2 regions of the Laceyella sacchari genome follow, and region 1 is predicted to be linked to the other one. Evidence: a T-box and tRNA genes for the amino acid it is inferred to sense, from the RefSeq annotation. Region 1 holds a T-box; the other holds one or more tRNA genes.
What was found. The T-box of region 1 lies ahead of NYR52_RS05875 (valine--tRNA ligase). A T-box ahead of a tRNA ligase gene usually reads a tRNA of that ligase, here a tRNA-Val.
Positions count from the first base shown of each region.

Region 2: it encodes a tRNA-Val, which carries the amino acid that the T-box ahead of NYR52_RS05875 (valine--tRNA ligase) is inferred to sense. The anticodon was not compared.

Region 1 covers NZ_CP103866.1:1,173,210-1,181,085, reverse strand. The annotation lists gene murC (UDP-N-acetylmuramate--L-alanine ligase) at 1-840, opposite strand, end outside; gene NYR52_RS05880 (bifunctional folylpolyglutamate synthase/dihydrofolate synthase) at 861-2,198, opposite strand; gene NYR52_RS05875 (valine--tRNA ligase) at 2,322-4,979, opposite strand; T-box leader at 5,028-5,265, opposite strand; gene NYR52_RS05870 (hypothetical protein) at 5,391-5,549, opposite strand; gene NYR52_RS05865 (YutH/CotS family kinase-like spore coat protein) at 5,891-6,955, opposite strand; gene NYR52_RS05860 (LysM peptidoglycan-binding domain-containing protein) at 6,980-7,876, opposite strand, start outside.
Region 2 covers NZ_CP103866.1:280,614-288,489, reverse strand. The annotation lists gene glmM (phosphoglucosamine mutase) at 107-1,450, opposite strand; gene NYR52_RS01565 (CdaR family protein) at 1,482-2,681, opposite strand; gene cdaA (diadenylate cyclase CdaA) at 2,674-3,492, opposite strand; gene rocF (arginase) at 3,966-4,868, opposite strand; tRNA gene NYR52_RS01550 (tRNA-Gly) at 5,552-5,626, opposite strand; tRNA gene NYR52_RS01545 (tRNA-Lys) at 5,637-5,709, opposite strand; tRNA gene NYR52_RS01540 (tRNA-Asp) at 5,717-5,793, opposite strand; tRNA gene NYR52_RS01535 (tRNA-Val) at 5,811-5,886, opposite strand; tRNA gene NYR52_RS01530 (tRNA-Glu) at 5,892-5,968, opposite strand; tRNA gene NYR52_RS01525 (tRNA-Thr) at 5,974-6,049, opposite strand; tRNA gene NYR52_RS01520 (tRNA-Asn) at 6,054-6,128, opposite strand; tRNA gene NYR52_RS01515 (tRNA-Gly) at 6,134-6,207, opposite strand; tRNA gene NYR52_RS01510 (tRNA-Gly) at 6,212-6,286, opposite strand; tRNA gene NYR52_RS01505 (tRNA-Lys) at 6,296-6,368, opposite strand; tRNA gene NYR52_RS01500 (tRNA-Gln) at 6,373-6,447, opposite strand; tRNA gene NYR52_RS01495 (tRNA-Tyr) at 6,460-6,544, opposite strand; tRNA gene NYR52_RS01490 (tRNA-Val) at 6,552-6,627, opposite strand; tRNA gene NYR52_RS01485 (tRNA-Glu) at 6,632-6,708, opposite strand; tRNA gene NYR52_RS01480 (tRNA-Gly) at 6,719-6,793, opposite strand; tRNA gene NYR52_RS01475 (tRNA-Lys) at 6,804-6,876, opposite strand; tRNA gene NYR52_RS01470 (tRNA-Gln) at 6,881-6,955, opposite strand; tRNA gene NYR52_RS01465 (tRNA-Tyr) at 6,969-7,053, opposite strand; tRNA gene NYR52_RS01460 (tRNA-Val) at 7,061-7,136, opposite strand; tRNA gene NYR52_RS01455 (tRNA-Glu) at 7,142-7,218, opposite strand; tRNA gene NYR52_RS01450 (tRNA-Thr) at 7,224-7,299, opposite strand; tRNA gene NYR52_RS01445 (tRNA-Asn) at 7,304-7,378, opposite strand; rRNA gene NYR52_RS01440 (23S ribosomal RNA) at 7,527-7,876, opposite strand, start outside.

The DNA of each region.
Region 1 (7,876 bases):
CACGTTGTGGCGCCCCGGAATACGAAGGGATACATCTCCCAACTCCTGACCATTTTTAACCACCGTAAACGTCATTTCGCGCTCTTGTTCGCGGATGTTGGTCGCCATATAGTCAGCTGGATGATCCAACGCATACGTGATGTAACGGCCGCGCACTTCTGGAGCAATGGCTCGAACATATGCGTCATCCCAGCACAAAATCGCCGCGCCCTCCGGGCGAACTTGGCTGGCAAATACGCGATACGCTTGTTTTAGCTTTTCGAAGTCACCTTCATAATTCTCCAAATGATCGGGCTCAATGTTGGTTACTACCGCCAAGTAGGGGAAGTATTCCAAGAAAGAACCGTCGCTCTCATCGGCCTCGGCCACCACATAATCGCTTTGCCCTGCTTTGGCGTTGCCTTTTAAACTGACGATTTCCCCGCCGATGATGTATGTTGGATCCACATCGCACAATTCCAACGTTTGTGCGATCATGGAAGACGTCGTTGTTTTACCGTGTGCGCCAGCAACAGCGATCCCTTTCTTGTCGTTTAACAAACGAGCCAGCATTTGCGAACGGTGCAACACTTCAATCCCCTGCTCTTGGGCCGCGATGCGCTCCACATTGTTTTCCGCAATGCTTGTGGAGAATACAACCATATCTGCTCCGTTGACATTGTCGGCATGATGGCCGATAGTCACTTTAGCGCCGCGTTCAATCAGCTTTTGCACCAATGCGTTTTCTGCGACATCAGACCCGGACACTTCATACCCCAAATCCAGCAACACACGCGCGATCGCGCTCATCCCATATCCACCGATTCCAACAAAATGCACTCTTTTCTTATCCAACAGAATCACCAGCCTTTTTTAATACCTTATTCGTCTTCTGCTTGTATCAGTAATGAGCGGGCTTCAGATACGAGATAGAGGGAACCGGCGATCACACCCAGATCGCGTTCACCCAACTCAGCCCGTAACAACGCCAGCGCCTCTTGCACAGAGGATGCACTTGACACCGACGCGGAAGGATGCAGGCGCCGTGCCACTTCGGCCAATTCGCACCCCGTCATGGAGCGCGGTTGATCTGCCACTTGGGTGGTGATCACATGGTCGGCTACGTCCAACAAGGGGGCCAACATATCCTCCACCCGTTTGTCATTCATCATCGCCAAGATCAACACCAGGCGATCATAAGTATAGTGGTCACGAAGTGCGTTGACCAATGAGTGAACCCCGTCGACGTTGTGTGCACCATCCAATAAGATACGTGGATGTTCACTCACTTGTTCCAACCGGCCCGGCCAATAAACGGCCGCTAACCCGCGTTGGATATGTTCATCTTCAATTACCGTGGCATAGGCTTGGCGCAACACATCCAGCGTCATCAAGGCTGTGCCTGCGTTTTTCAGCTGGTGTTCCCCCATCAGGGACACATTGGCCGAAAGACGACGATAAACATTGGAAAAAGTAAACGCTTGTCCTGTCTCAGCCGTCTGTTCTGCTGGCTCTATCCGATAATCGCGGCCCGCTTGGTAAACCTTGCAGTTTTTCAATTGTGCCGCTTCATGAATCACAGCTTGCACTTCCGCCCGTTCCGCGCCGCACACGACAGGTACCCCCGCCTTGATGATGCCCGCTTTTTCCTGCGCGATGTCCGCGAGGGATTCCCCCAACCACGCTTGGTGATCCAAACCAACCTCGGTGATCACCGAAACCAGCGGATAGCAAACATTGGTGGAATCGAGACGGCCGCCGAGGCCAGTTTCCCACACCACAAACCAAGGCACGGCGTCCTTGGCAAAGTATAAAATCGCCACAAGCGTCCAAAATTCAAACGGAGTAAGCGGTCCAGGACCTTCCGTTCTAATCTCTTCCGCCAATGGACGCAACTGATTGGACCAATGCACGAACGCCTCATCGGAAATCGAGTTCCCATCCACTTGAATCCGTTCGCGCCATGAAAGGACATAGGGGGAAACAAACAAACCAGTCGAATATCCCGCTTCCTTAAGCACCGATGCAATCATCGCCGCTGTCGACCCTTTGCCGTTCGTGCCAGCGATATGAATAAATTTGCATCTTCTCTCTGGATGGCCCAGCCGCTCAAGCACCCACTCCATTCGCTCCAAACCGGGCTGGATCGCTTGCGCACAAGTTTGTTCCATCCAGTCGAACACATCACTTGGTACAGCAAATGAAGTCATTCGATCCATGACCTTCTTCCCCTTCATTAAACAATAAAAAAACTACCTCTGTACATTTTGCATTTAAACGGACGCTCCGTCAACAATACGGGACGGGAGGAATCTTTGGTCGTTCCTCCCGTCAACCGCTTTTTATGAACCTTTGATCTCCTGAATCCGTGCCAACACTTTTTCGCGTTTTTCCTTGTACTCTTCCCCTTTTTGCCGTTCCGCTTCCACCACATGTTCAGGTGCTTTGGCGACAAATCCCGGAATGGACAATTTCTTTTCAACGCGTTCCACTTCGGCGTTTAACTTTTTCAACTCCGCCTCCAAGCGTTTCACCGTCTGTTCCACATCCACCAGCCCCGCGAGTGGCAAGAACAGCTCAGCACCGGTCACCACCGCAGCCATCGATTTGTCAGGCCGTGCCAATGCGGGATCGATGGTCAATTGGTTCACTCCGCACAAACGCTTGATAGCCGCTTCGTTCCGTTCAAACGCCTGCCGGGTTTCCCCATCAGGACACACCATCAACGATACTTGATGCTTCGGAGGCACTTCCATTTCAGCACGGATGTTGCGCACTGCACGGATCGTTTCAATTAGCACTTGCATTTCATGAACCGCTTCTGGCGCATCAAACGCTTCATTTGCCTGAGGCCAAGCGGAAACGGTGATGCTTTCCCCTTCCACCGGCAGATGCTGCCAAATCTCTTCCGTGATGAAAGGCATCATCGGATGCAACAACCGCAATGCTTGATCCAGCACATGGGTCAGCACCGAGCGGGTCACGCGTTTGGCCTCTTCATCTTCACCGTACAGCGGTAGCTTGGCGAATTCAATGTACCAATCGCACAGTTCATCCCAAATGAAGTTGTAGATCACACGTCCCACTTCACCAAATTCATACCGTTCCAACAGGCGAGTGGTGTCTTTCACCGTCTCGTTAAGTCGATGCAAAATCCATTTGTCGGCGATGGAGAATGGCCCTTTGAGTTCCAGCTCTTCAGCCGACACCCCTTCCAAGTGCATGAGCGCAAACCGGGACGCGTTCCAGATCTTGTTGGCGAAGTTGCGTGCCGCCTCCACCCGTTCAAAACGGAAGCGAATATCATTCCCCGGAGTGCAACCAGTTGACAGCATATAGCGCATTGCATCTACGCCATACTGGTCGATCACTTCCATCGGGTCAACGCCGTTCCCCAGAGACTTGGACATCTTTCTGCCTTCTGCGTCGCGAATCAAACCGTTCATCAGCACATCTTTAAATGGAATCTGATCAGTGAATTCCAACGCCGTAAAGATCATGCGCGCTACCCAGAAGTAGATGATGTCATAGCCTGTCACCAACACATCCGTGGGGAAATAACGCTTGAGGTCGTCCGTTTGCTCAGGCCAACCGAGCGTGGAGAAAGGCCACAACGCTGAGCTGAACCATGTATCAAGCACATCCTCGTCTTGGCGTAATGCGTTGCTTTGGCAATGCGGACAAGTGGTCGGTTCCTCTCTAGCCACAGTCATTTCACCACACTCGTCACAATACCACGCCGGGATGCGATGCCCCCACCACAATTGGCGCGAGATGCACCAATCGCGCACGTTTTCAATCCAATTCAAGTAGATTTTCTCAAAGCGGTCAGGCACAAACTTTACGCCTTGCCCCTGCTTTTGCGCGCTGATGACTCGTTCGGCGAGAGGCTTCATGGAAACGAACCATTGTGTGGACAGATACGGTTCGACTACGACTCCCGTCCGTTCACTGTGACCCACAGAGTGAACGTGCTCCTCGATTTCAATCAACAATCCCGCCGCTTCCAAGTCTTTGACGATTTGTTTGCGACATTCAAAGCGATCCATACCTTGGTATTTCCCAGCCAACTCATTCATCCGCCCCTCTTCATTCATCACGAGGATTTGCGGCAATTGATGGCGTTGTCCCATCTCAAAGTCGTTCGGATCATGGGCCGGCGTGATTTTCACCGCTCCACTGCCGAATTCCGGCTCAACATACTCATCGGCAATGATCGGAATCTCCCGCTCCACGAACGGCAAGATCACCGTTTTGCCGATAAGCCCTTGATACCTCTCATCATCGGGGTGAACAGCCACCGCCACGTCACCCAACATCGTTTCAGGACGTGTCGTCGCTACACGGATGTAGCCTGAACCATCTTTGAGCGGATATTTTAAGTGATACAACGCGCCTTTGACTTCTTTATGGATTACTTCAATATCAGACAAAGCCGTGCGTGCTTTGGGATCCCAGTTGATGATATATTTACCGCGATAAATGAGCCCCTTCTCATACAAGCGCACAAACACTTCTCTCACGGCGGCAGACAACCCATCGTCCAATGTAAACCGCTCGCGGCTGTAATCCAAGCTCAACCCCAATTTGCGCCACTGGTTGGCGATGTTCTGGGCGTATTCATCTTTCCATTTCCACACTTCCGCCAAGAATTTTTCCCGACCCAAGTCGTGTCGGCTGATCCCTTGCTCCCGCAACTTCGCCTCCACCCGCGCCTGAGTGGCGATGCCAGCATGGTCCATCCCCGGCAACCACAGGGCGTCATACCCGCTCATCCGTTTGAAACGAATTAAGATATCCTGTAGCGTTACGTTCAGCGCATGGCCGAGGTGCAGATTGCCAGTGACGTTTGGCGGGGGAATAACAATCGTAAACGGCTGTTTGCTTTGGTCTTTCCCCGCTTCGAAAAACTTCCCTTCAATCCAATAGTTGTACCATTTCGTTTCCGCCTGTTTCGGGTCGTAGGCGGATGGCAGATTGCTTTTCACTGGTTCACCCATCTTACATCCTCCTCACTGTTAGACAAAATAAAAAACCTTCCGTCCCATGCAAAGGACGAAAGGTTGTTTCGCGGTACCACCTTTGTTCACCGAACCCAACTGGTCGGTTCAGTGCACTCTAGGGCCAGGTATCGGTTGGCGCCGGAACATCTTACACAGCAACACCCTTCAGATGTTCAGCTCAAGGGCGACGTTCAACGGTGTAACCTGAAGAAGCCTTCCAGCCGTGGGCTCCTCTCTCTGACAGGCCTCTATCCCGCCTACTCTTCCCTCTCATAGCTTAATTAATCATTTATTGATTGTTTTATTATATTACAACCTTTGCATGTGAGAGTCAAACAAACGTCCAAACAAAATAAAAACGGCGATGGAGATCGCCAATGAATCGTATGAGTCCAGTCCTGCCATATATCAGCGAACACCAAACGTTTGTCTGATGTGATCATACATTGCCTGAGGATCGGCCAAGAAGGTCATCAACAATACGGTCACCAGCATCAGAATACTGAGAAACACCAAAAACAAAACACCGCGATATGCTTTTTTCACCATGGTTTTTACCATACTCAACTTGAAAATCCCCTTCCTGTCAGCATTCGCATTTGGTCCCTATAACATATTCCTATTCTCCACGTTTCGTTCACTTCTGTCTAGTCTTTCTCCCAAATCTCCAAAAAAACAAGCAACCACGCAACCTGCAGCATATAATTTGGTCATAAGCAACTTTTTTTCATCGGGCAACAAAAGGTGAGAAGACGCTTGTCCCTACCATTTCTATGCCATCATCTATGTAAGTGAGGAGATTCTTGATGTGGGAAGTGATCTTATGGGTACTTGCCCTTAGTTTACCATTAAAAGCCCTGCACAAACTTTTACAAAAAATAAAAAACCGGGGATAACCCCGATTAAAACTAGCGATTTGCCCTTTTCCTTTTCTTCTTGCGTCCGGGTTGGTGAGAGGCGACCTGGACTTTTTCCCGTTCTTCTTTTTTCTTTTTGGACGGCCACAAACTTTTCACCAGCTCCTGCATCTGTTCATGCTGGCTGATCTCGCGCTCGAAACGCTTGGTGAATTGCGGCTCTACCATGGCGGTACGCGGTTTGTCGAAATACCGCCCCAGTGTTTTCAATATTCGCTCGGGGTATGACAAATACAAGGCCAACAACCGCTTCTCTTTGGGCTCCAACTTCCACACCCGTTCATAAGCCTCTAACAGCTTGAACGGATCTGCCCCATCATGGAGCGAAAAACGCTGAATGGCAAGAGCCACATCACGGGCTGGCGTATCCACTTGCGCGTGGTCAAAATCAATCAGATAGACTTGCTCTTCGTCCTGCACCACATTGCTGGGATGAACCCTGCCATGGCAGAGAACGGCGCGCGGCAGGGAGGCGTTCTCACTTTCGCGGTAGCGTTCCAATCCTCGAATGGCAAATTGGAAACTACGTTCCAGCTGTTCTTTGGCGCTTGCGAAGGCTCGCTCAAACGGGGAGATAAATTCGCGATCCTTCCCTTGGTTCGCATATTGATCCAACATCTCCATCTTGCGCTTCCAAGACTCGATCTCTTCTTGCCGGATGGACGGCGCCAACTCATCCAATTTTTTGCAACCTGGTTCCGTCGCCTGATGCAACCGGGCTAAAGCCCCCATCGCTTCCTCAGATGACCAGCGCTTTCCATCTGGGACAGACCGTCGCTTCCAAGGAACCATATACCAACAGGTGCCTTCCACTTCGGCTACTGGCTCCCCTTGCTTGGTCTCCATCCAAGGCAACAGATGGTCACATCCGGATTGAATTGCCTCATTCAACAGTTGGTGCAAGAGGTACAATTTTTCACGCGGGGCTCTGGAACGCTTCAGCGCATATTCCCCTTCAGGCAAAGCCAGATAGATTACGCCACCCACTTTTTCCATATACGCATCTTCATAACCGTATTGCCGCAACACTTCCCACACTAAAGCTGATCGGTCCACTGCCGCTCCCCCTTTCCGTGGGCATCAACCTTTTTTGCCGTACCAACCAAACGAAGAAATCTCTGCATGCGAACTTGGCTGTTCAGGCTGCTTGGGCACATTCAAAATCTGCCCTTCAACCAGCACATCTGTCTGCAATCGATTTAGCCTGATCAACTCATTTGCCGACACGTTATATCTGTTCGCTACTGTGTCAATTGTGTCATCTTTCTGGACAATAACCATTTTCATCGGCACAAACGCTTCTTCTTTTTCCCGCAACAACCAGCCGATCCAGGACGTGTTTTCCTGTTTCTCATCGGGTTGTGCGCCATCCGTTTGTTCCTGCTCCACATCGACTCTTTCCGAGTCAGCCGAATCCGACATTTCCACTGGCTCAGGCGGCTGTTCCCCTTCCTTGATCGACTCGGCCGTCTGAGCCTGTTTGCTCGCCTGGCGTTCACGCCAGAAGTCTTGGGGATCGACTGTCAGCGCCTTTTGCTCTTCGGAATTGGCTTGCATCGATTCGATCGACTCTACCGGTTGAATCAGATGTACATCTTGCTCTTCATGCTCAGCGTCACCCTTCTGCGGATCATCAGGTGTCTCTAATTCAATCTCCACTTTGGCGTCATCAAAATCATGCTGGTGCGCAAGCGAAGCCATCGGTTGAGCCGACTGTCCCGAAAAGACCGGCAGGGCTTCCTCCTTATCGGGCGGTGCCACTTCGCCAGGTATCTCCGCTTGCCTTTCAGGCAGCAAGCCGTCGATGATCAGAATCGCATCGATTTTCAATTCAAAAGGGGACAGCACTTGATAATCAAATGCCTCCACCTCCGCCGAGATCTGATCTTCTTCCGCACGGTCACGCGGGAGCGTAATCTCAACCGGAATGACATAAGCCAGTTCTTGCTGATCTTCCTCTCCATTCGTATGTACATC
Region 2 (7,876 bases), 890 kb from region 1:
CATGCATTAAACATAAAAACAAAGGGATGTATTCATGTTATTCCAAAAGAAGCAAAATGTAAAGGGCGGCATTTCCGTCAAAATGCCGCCTAATCATACATTTATCTTACGAACCCAGCTGATTCCTAACGACATCAGCTATTTTCTCTACATGATTTTTCACAATTTGTTCATCTGGGCCTTCCGCCATCACACGGATCAGCGGTTCCGTTCCCGATGCACGCACCAATACGCGGCCATCGTTGCCCAGTTGCTTTTCCACTTCGCGAATGCTGTGTTGAATCGCTTCGTTTTGCTCCCAACCCTCTTTGGAATGCACGCGCACATTGACCAACACTTGCGGATATTGCTTCATGACACGAGCCAAATCACTGAGGGTTTGGGCTTTATCCTTCACCACGCGCAACAATTGGACTGCTGTCAACATCCCGTCACCCGTGGTGTTGTGATCCAGGAAAATGATGTGGCCGGATTGTTCCCCACCCAGGTTGTATCCGCCCTCTCGCATCTTCTCCATCACATAACGGTCTCCCACTATTGTGCGCTCGGTTTTAATACCTAATTCATCCATGGCTTTAAAAAAGCCGATATTGCTCATGACGGTGGTGACAACGGTATTTCCGTTCAACTCGCCTTTTTCTTTCATATACCCGGCGCAGATGGACATAATCATGTCCCCATCGATCAGGTTGCCTTTTTCATCCACAGCAATGAGGCGGTCAGCATCACCGTCAAACGCCAAGCCAAGATGCGCTTGTTTGTTCAATACCTCTTGGCGCAACCGTTCTGGATGGGTCGAACCGCAGTCCACATTGATGTTGGTCCCGTCCGGATGGACACTCATCGCCGTCACATCAGCTCCCAAATCACGCAAAAGATGGGGCGCCAATTCATAAGCCGCGCCATTCGCACAGTCCACCACAATGTGCATACCACACAAATCCGTGTCGATGGTCGACTTTAAGTGCTCCAAATACGCCTTCACCGCATCGCGGTCATCCGTAATACGCCCGATTTGGTCGCCTGCTGGACGCGGTAACTCATCCTCTTTTGCGTCCAACAATTGCTCGATTTCGGCTTCGACTTCATCCAGCAATTTATAACCATCCGCACCAAAAAATTTGATGCCGTTATCTTCAAACGGATTATGGGAAGCGGAAATCATCACACCAGCATCCGCCTCCAGATGACGCGTGAGAAACGCCACGCCCGGGGTGCTCACCACTCCCAAACGGACGACGTCGCAACCCATCGACAGCATGCCAGCCATCAGGGATGCTTCCAGCATTTCGCCCGATAGGCGAGTGTCACGACCGATGACGATCTTGGGACGCTGTTTTCCTTTTGTCAACACATAGGCACCACAACGTCCCAGGCGGAAAGCCAATTCCGGAGTCAACTGTTGATTGGCTACTCCCCTAACCCCATCGGTTCCAAAATATTTACCCATGTTTTCTCCTCCTCGTTAACAAACCAAACCCTTATTCAGCAATTTTGATTTTTGCTTTTGGTTCTGGTTGCCCAACCACCTCGACATATGAAGGCAATATGAATTGGATCGGCACTTCATGAGTCCCTACAGGTAAATTGGATACATCGACCAGCGTTTTTATGTCTGTATGATTCAATTTTGCCAGTTGTGCAGGCGATCCGGAAAGGGTGACGTTCAGTTTACCACCCGCCGGTGAGATGATTTCCGCTGTGGCCCCTTCTCTGAGACCGGTCAGCTCTATGGGAATCTCTTTAAATGTTTTAGTCTCAGCACGAACCATTTTAACATAGATTTCTACCTGTTTGGGTTCCACTTTTATGGCACCCTCCTGAACAGGAATGGGTGCAAGAATCGTCTGATCCCGTTTCACATTGCTCAAATCCAGCTTAGGCCCGCTATAAACCTGCAAGTCTTCCAGGTAATCTTCCGGACCATATACTGTCACTTTGTTCACGTTGGCGGTAATTTCCTCCACCGCATAACCCGGCGGCGGTCCCTTTTCCACTCCCACTTGCAGCGGTACTTCTTTATTGGGGATATTGATCGGCACTTGTACATGAACCGTTTCGGGATTCACATCCACCTGTCGTAACACGCCTGATTCACCGTAAGCCTGAACCTGTAACTGTTTGTCAAATGATTGTTCCTGTTTGTTCAAATGAATCATGACTTTTACCGATGTGACTCGTTCGAGAGTAGACTCCGATCCACGAACCAATACTTTGGAAGGGTTGATAATCGGTTGGCTCACTTTGAACCCATCTGGCACATCACCAACAAACTCCGCCCGCACTATCATCTCTTTTTGTACTTTTTCTTCCAGATGAACTTTTATTTCTTTCGGCTCCACCTGTTTGGTCATCCCCTTGGGTAACCCCTCCACCTGCACCGGCAACGAATGTGTTCCTGCTCCCACATTTCTCGCATCAACAAACACTTGGTATGTACTAGGGAAGCGCTCCAGCTGAGCATCTTTGCCATACAAAGTCAGCATTACTTTTTGCGGCTGCTCTACCAATTCATAACGGTTTTTGTCATATTTCACGGCAACTGAAATATCCCGAATCTGCGTGCGGTCTCCATCTGTAGGGGCGGTGAAGGTCGCATCGGTAACAGACCCCCATAGCATGATAGCCAAGGCTACTGAAACCACGCGCAACAGCATATCATTTTGCACCCAGTTATTCATGCCGCTTTGCCTCCTTCTCCCTGCGCAACCAAAAGACCGGACTTTTCTCAGGCGGTTTCAGTTCTTCATATAAACGGGATACTAGCTGTTCTTCACTGATGTCCCTTTCCAATTGCCCCATTAGCGCCAATGAAATTTGCCCCGTTTCCTCAGAGACAATCACCATCACCGCATCAGAAATTTCGCTCAAACCGATCCCTGCGCGGTGGCGGGTACCAAGCTCTTTGCTGATGAAAGGATTTTCAGATAATGGCAAATAACATCCCGCAGCCATAAGCCGATCATGACGAATCACCACCGCTCCATCATGCAAGGGCGTGTTGGGAAAAAAGATATTTTTTAGCAGTTCCGAACTCAATTTTGCCTCGATTACCGTGCCGGTTTCTATATAATCACTTAAGCCGGTCTGCCGTTCAATGGCAATGAGCCCGCCAATTTTCCGCTTGGATAAAAAAGAAACAGCACGGGAGACTTCACCCACCACCATCGCTGCCATCTGATCTTCAATCTGGCTGGTGCGGCCAAAAATGCCACCCCGGCCCAACTGTTCCAAAGCACGGCGCAACTCCGGCTGAAAGATGATCATCACTGCGATCACCCCAACAGAAAACAGGTTCTCAATCAGCCATTGCAACGTGGCCAAATGGAACAGGTTGCTCATCAACCAGATTAATAATAGGACACTGATTCCTTTTAATAGTTGAACTGCTCTGGTTCCCCTAAGCAACATCAATAGGTGGTAAATGATATAACTGACAATTAATATATCTACAATATCATTGAGATAACTCGTTACACCCTCTATCTGCATTCCAACCCTCCATCACGTCCATCTCTTGTGTATTATGCTACATCGAGTGCTGTTTTTACCCTCTTTCATTATGGGGGAAAAGACCGAAAAAAGGAATGTCTATAAAAATGGTGCCCATTTCCATAATCAATGGTTTCTTCCACCAAGCTCTCATGTAAACGCCTTAGCATTCACTCTGTCTAGGATGTGTCTGGCAAAGCAAGTTGGTGGGGTCACGGAAAACCATTTCCCCGAGGAGCGCCTCGCCATGCGTGAAGCGAATGAGAAAAAGGTTTTGAGCCGCTGGCCTATTTATCACAAACCCCCTAGAGACAACATGAATTAGGCCTACATACATGATTCCAAAATAACATGATATTACACGAATAATAAGAATAAAAGAACTTTTTAAGCGCATAAAAATCCATTGCGCAAAAGCCACAAAAAAACACAACCTGCCATGAGGTTGCGTTTTGACTGTATCAAATAACCACTTATAGCACTTTTTGTCCGAAAACCGAACCCATCAGCGCCACCGCTACTTTCGCCGTCTGGTTTTCGCGATCCAGAATCGGGTTTACTTCAACAAACTCCGCTGAAGTAAGAATCCCCGCTTCCGCCAGCATCTCCATCGCCAAATGGCTCTCACGGTATGTGATGCCTCCAGGTACAGGGGTGCCCACACCAGGTGCATCTTTCGGATCCAAGCCATCCAAATCCAAGCTGAGATGAACGCCATCCGTATCATGAGAGACGATACCAATCGCTTCATCCATCACCCGCCCCATGCCTAGCCGATCGATTTCATGCATCGTAAACACTTTGATTCCCAACTGAGCGATCAATTCCTTCTCGCCAGGGTCCAGCTCCCGCGCACCGATGATCACGGTGTTCTCCGGCCGCACTTTGGGCGCATATCCACTGATGTTCACCAAATCGGGATCACCAATCCCTAAGCTAACTGCCAAGGACATGCCATGGATATTTCCTGAAGGAGACGTTTTCCCGGTATTCAAATCTCCATGGGCGTCAAACCAAATCAAACCCATGTTGTTGTAATGTTTCGCCACCCCTGCAATGGTTCCGATCGCCATGCTGTGGTCACCGCCAAACACCAAAGGAAAACGCTTTCTTTCCACAACACTAGAAACCGTCTCTGATAACTTTTCACATACGTCCTTAATTTCAGTCAAATATTTTAATTTGGGGTTTCCGATTTGAATTGACTCAGGGCTGGGAACAGAAATATCCCCGATATCTTCCACTTCATAACCCAATTCCTCCAACAAGGACTGCGCGGAAGCATAGCGGATGGCACTCGGACCCATGTCCACACCACGACGTCCCTGTCCTAAGTCCATTGGCATCCCAATAATTGATATCGGCTTTTTTTCCATTGCTATATCCCCTTTTCTATACAGACTAGGTGATACCATTGTATCACAGAGAATAGTTTACTAACAAAAATATTTTAGTTATAACAAACAATATTGTAATAATTATTCATTTTATAGTATATTCAATCAGGAAATTTCACCCTATTTACAACCTTATGTAAAAAGGCTCAGTCCTTAGTTTCTCAAAAATGTTTCAATCTTACATAAAACTTTAAATGTCTATGCTAAGTTGCTTTTTATAGCATATTAAACCACCATTTACCAACTAATTGTACAACATCTAGACGCGATACCACTCTGGCAAACCCTGAAAAGGTCCATATCAATGAAAAATAACCCAAAAAATATTATGCCTCAGTCTACTGACATCTTAGCCAAGGTACAGGATATCTCCAAGTAAATCGAATGAACAGACAAGTTGCCAACTAACGCCACAACACAATGAGATCTGAAGATAGGGCAAACCCAAGCCATATTCTGTTTACCATCCAAACACCTCATTTGCCATCTTGCTGTCGCCATTCACCATTGATTCACACTCATATTATGCCCCACCGTGTATGCAAAAATAGAAGCTTGCAAAGAAAATTAAGCTGTCCTCTACAATTAGAAAAGTGTCTTTGGAAAAAAGCCGTAAAAATAAAAAAACCTCCAGCTATCTGGAGGTTTTTCTTAATAAAGTTTGGAGCGGAAGACGGGATTCGAACCCGCGACCCTCGCCTTGGCAAGGCGATGCTCTACCCCTGAGCCACTTCCGCATATAACAAGTGAGCCATGAAGGACTCGAACCTTCGACACCCTGATTAAAAGTCAGGTGCTCTACCAACTGAGCTAATGGCTCAAATAACTGGCGGAGCTGACGGGATTCGAACCCGCGATCTCCTGCGTGACAGGCAGGCATGTTAGGCCTCTACACCACAGCTCCGCAAAGAAAAACATTCTTGGTGGACGCTGACGGGATCGAACCGCCGACCCTCTGCTTGTAAGGCAGATGCTCTCCCAGCTGAGCTAAGCGTCCACATATGGTGACCCGTAGGGGATTCGAACCCCTGCATGCTAGCGTGAAAGGCTAGTGTGTTAAACCGCTTCACCAACGGGCCATGTCTGGAGCTTCCTACCAGGCTCGAACTGGTGACCTCTTCCTTACCATGGAAGCGCTCTGCCGACTGAGCTAAGGAAGCATGTTGGCTCCTCAGGTAGGACTCGAACCTACAACCTACCGGTTAACAGCCGGTTGCTCTGCCATTGAGCTACTGAGGAACATTTGGAGCGGGTGAAGGGAATCGAACCCTCGCATTCGGCTTGGAAGGCCGATGTTCTACCACTGAACTACACCCGCATCTTGGAGCGGAAGACGGGATTCGAACCCGCGACCCTCGCCTTGGCAAGGCGATGCTCTACCCCTGAGCCACTTCCGCATGTAAGAGTGAGCCATGAAGGACTCGAACCTTCGACACCCTGATTAAAAGTCAGGTGCTCTACCAACTGAGCTAATGGCTCATGTTGGCTGGGGAAGTAGGGATCGAACCTACGCATCACGGAGTCAAAGTCCGTTGCCTTACCGCTTGGCTATTCCCCAGCGTGTGAATGATGGTGGAGGGAGTAGGATTCGAACCTACGAAGGCAAAGCCAGCGGATTTACAGTCCGCCCCATTTGGCCACTTTGGTATCCCTCCGTTGTGATGGTGGACGCTGACGGGATCGAACCGCCGACCCTCTGCTTGTAAGGCAGATGCTCTCCCAGCTGAGCTAAGCGTCCATATTGGTGACCCGTAGGGGATTCGAACCCCTGCATGCTAGCGTGAAAGGCTAGTGTGTTAAACCGCTTCACCAACGGGCCAATTTTTGATTGGAGCGGAAGACGGGATTCGAACCCGCGACCCTCGCCTTGGCAAGGCGATGCTCTACCCCTGAGCCACTTCCGCATATAACAAGTGAGCCATGAAGGACTCGAACCTTCGACACCCTGATTAAAAGTCAGGTGCTCTACCAACTGAGCTAATGGCTCATGTTGGCTGGGGAAGTAGGGATCGAACCTACGCATCACGGAGTCAAAGTCCGTTGCCTTACCGCTTGGCTATTCCCCAGCGTGTGATATGATGGTGGAGGGAGTAGGATTCGAACCTACGAAGGCAAAGCCAGCGGATTTACAGTCCGCCCCATTTGGCCACTTTGGTATCCCTCCGTTGTGATGGTGGACGCTGACGGGATCGAACCGCCGACCCTCTGCTTGTAAGGCAGATGCTCTCCCAGCTGAGCTAAGCGTCCACATATGGTGACCCGTAGGGGATTCGAACCCCTGCATGCTAGCGTGAAAGGCTAGTGTGTTAAACCGCTTCACCAACGGGCCATGTCTGGAGCTTCCTACCAGGCTCGAACTGGTGACCTCTTCCTTACCATGGAAGCGCTCTGCCAACTGAGCTAAGGAAGCATGTTGGCTCCTCAGGTAGGACTCGAACCTACAACCTACCGGTTAACAGCCGGTTGCTCTGCCATTGAGCTACTGAGGAATATCAAACAAAACTCTTTCAAGAGACAAGAGATATTATAAACTCATTCTAAGCAGTAGTCAAGCCTTATTTTTTAGGTTTGAATCAAATGATTCACACCCTGAAAATTAGATTGGAATAAAGCGTGTTGCAAGATGAAGAGATGAAGTAGGATAAGCCCTCGACCGATTCGTATCCGTCAGCTAAACGCATTGCTGCGCTTACACCCCGGACCGATCAACCTCGTCATCTACAAGGGGTCTTACTTCCACAGGGGAATGGGAAATCTCATCTTGAGGGGGGCTTCGCGCTTAGATGCTTTCAGCGCTTATCCCGTCCGCACTTGGCTACCCAGCGGTGCTCCTGGCGGAACAACTGGTACACCAGAGGTGCGTCCATCCCGGTCCTCTCGTACTAAGGACAGCTCCTCTCAAATTTCCTACGCCCACGACAGATAGGGACCGAACTGTCTCACGACGTTCTGAACCCAGCTCGCGTACCGCTTTAATGGGCGAACAG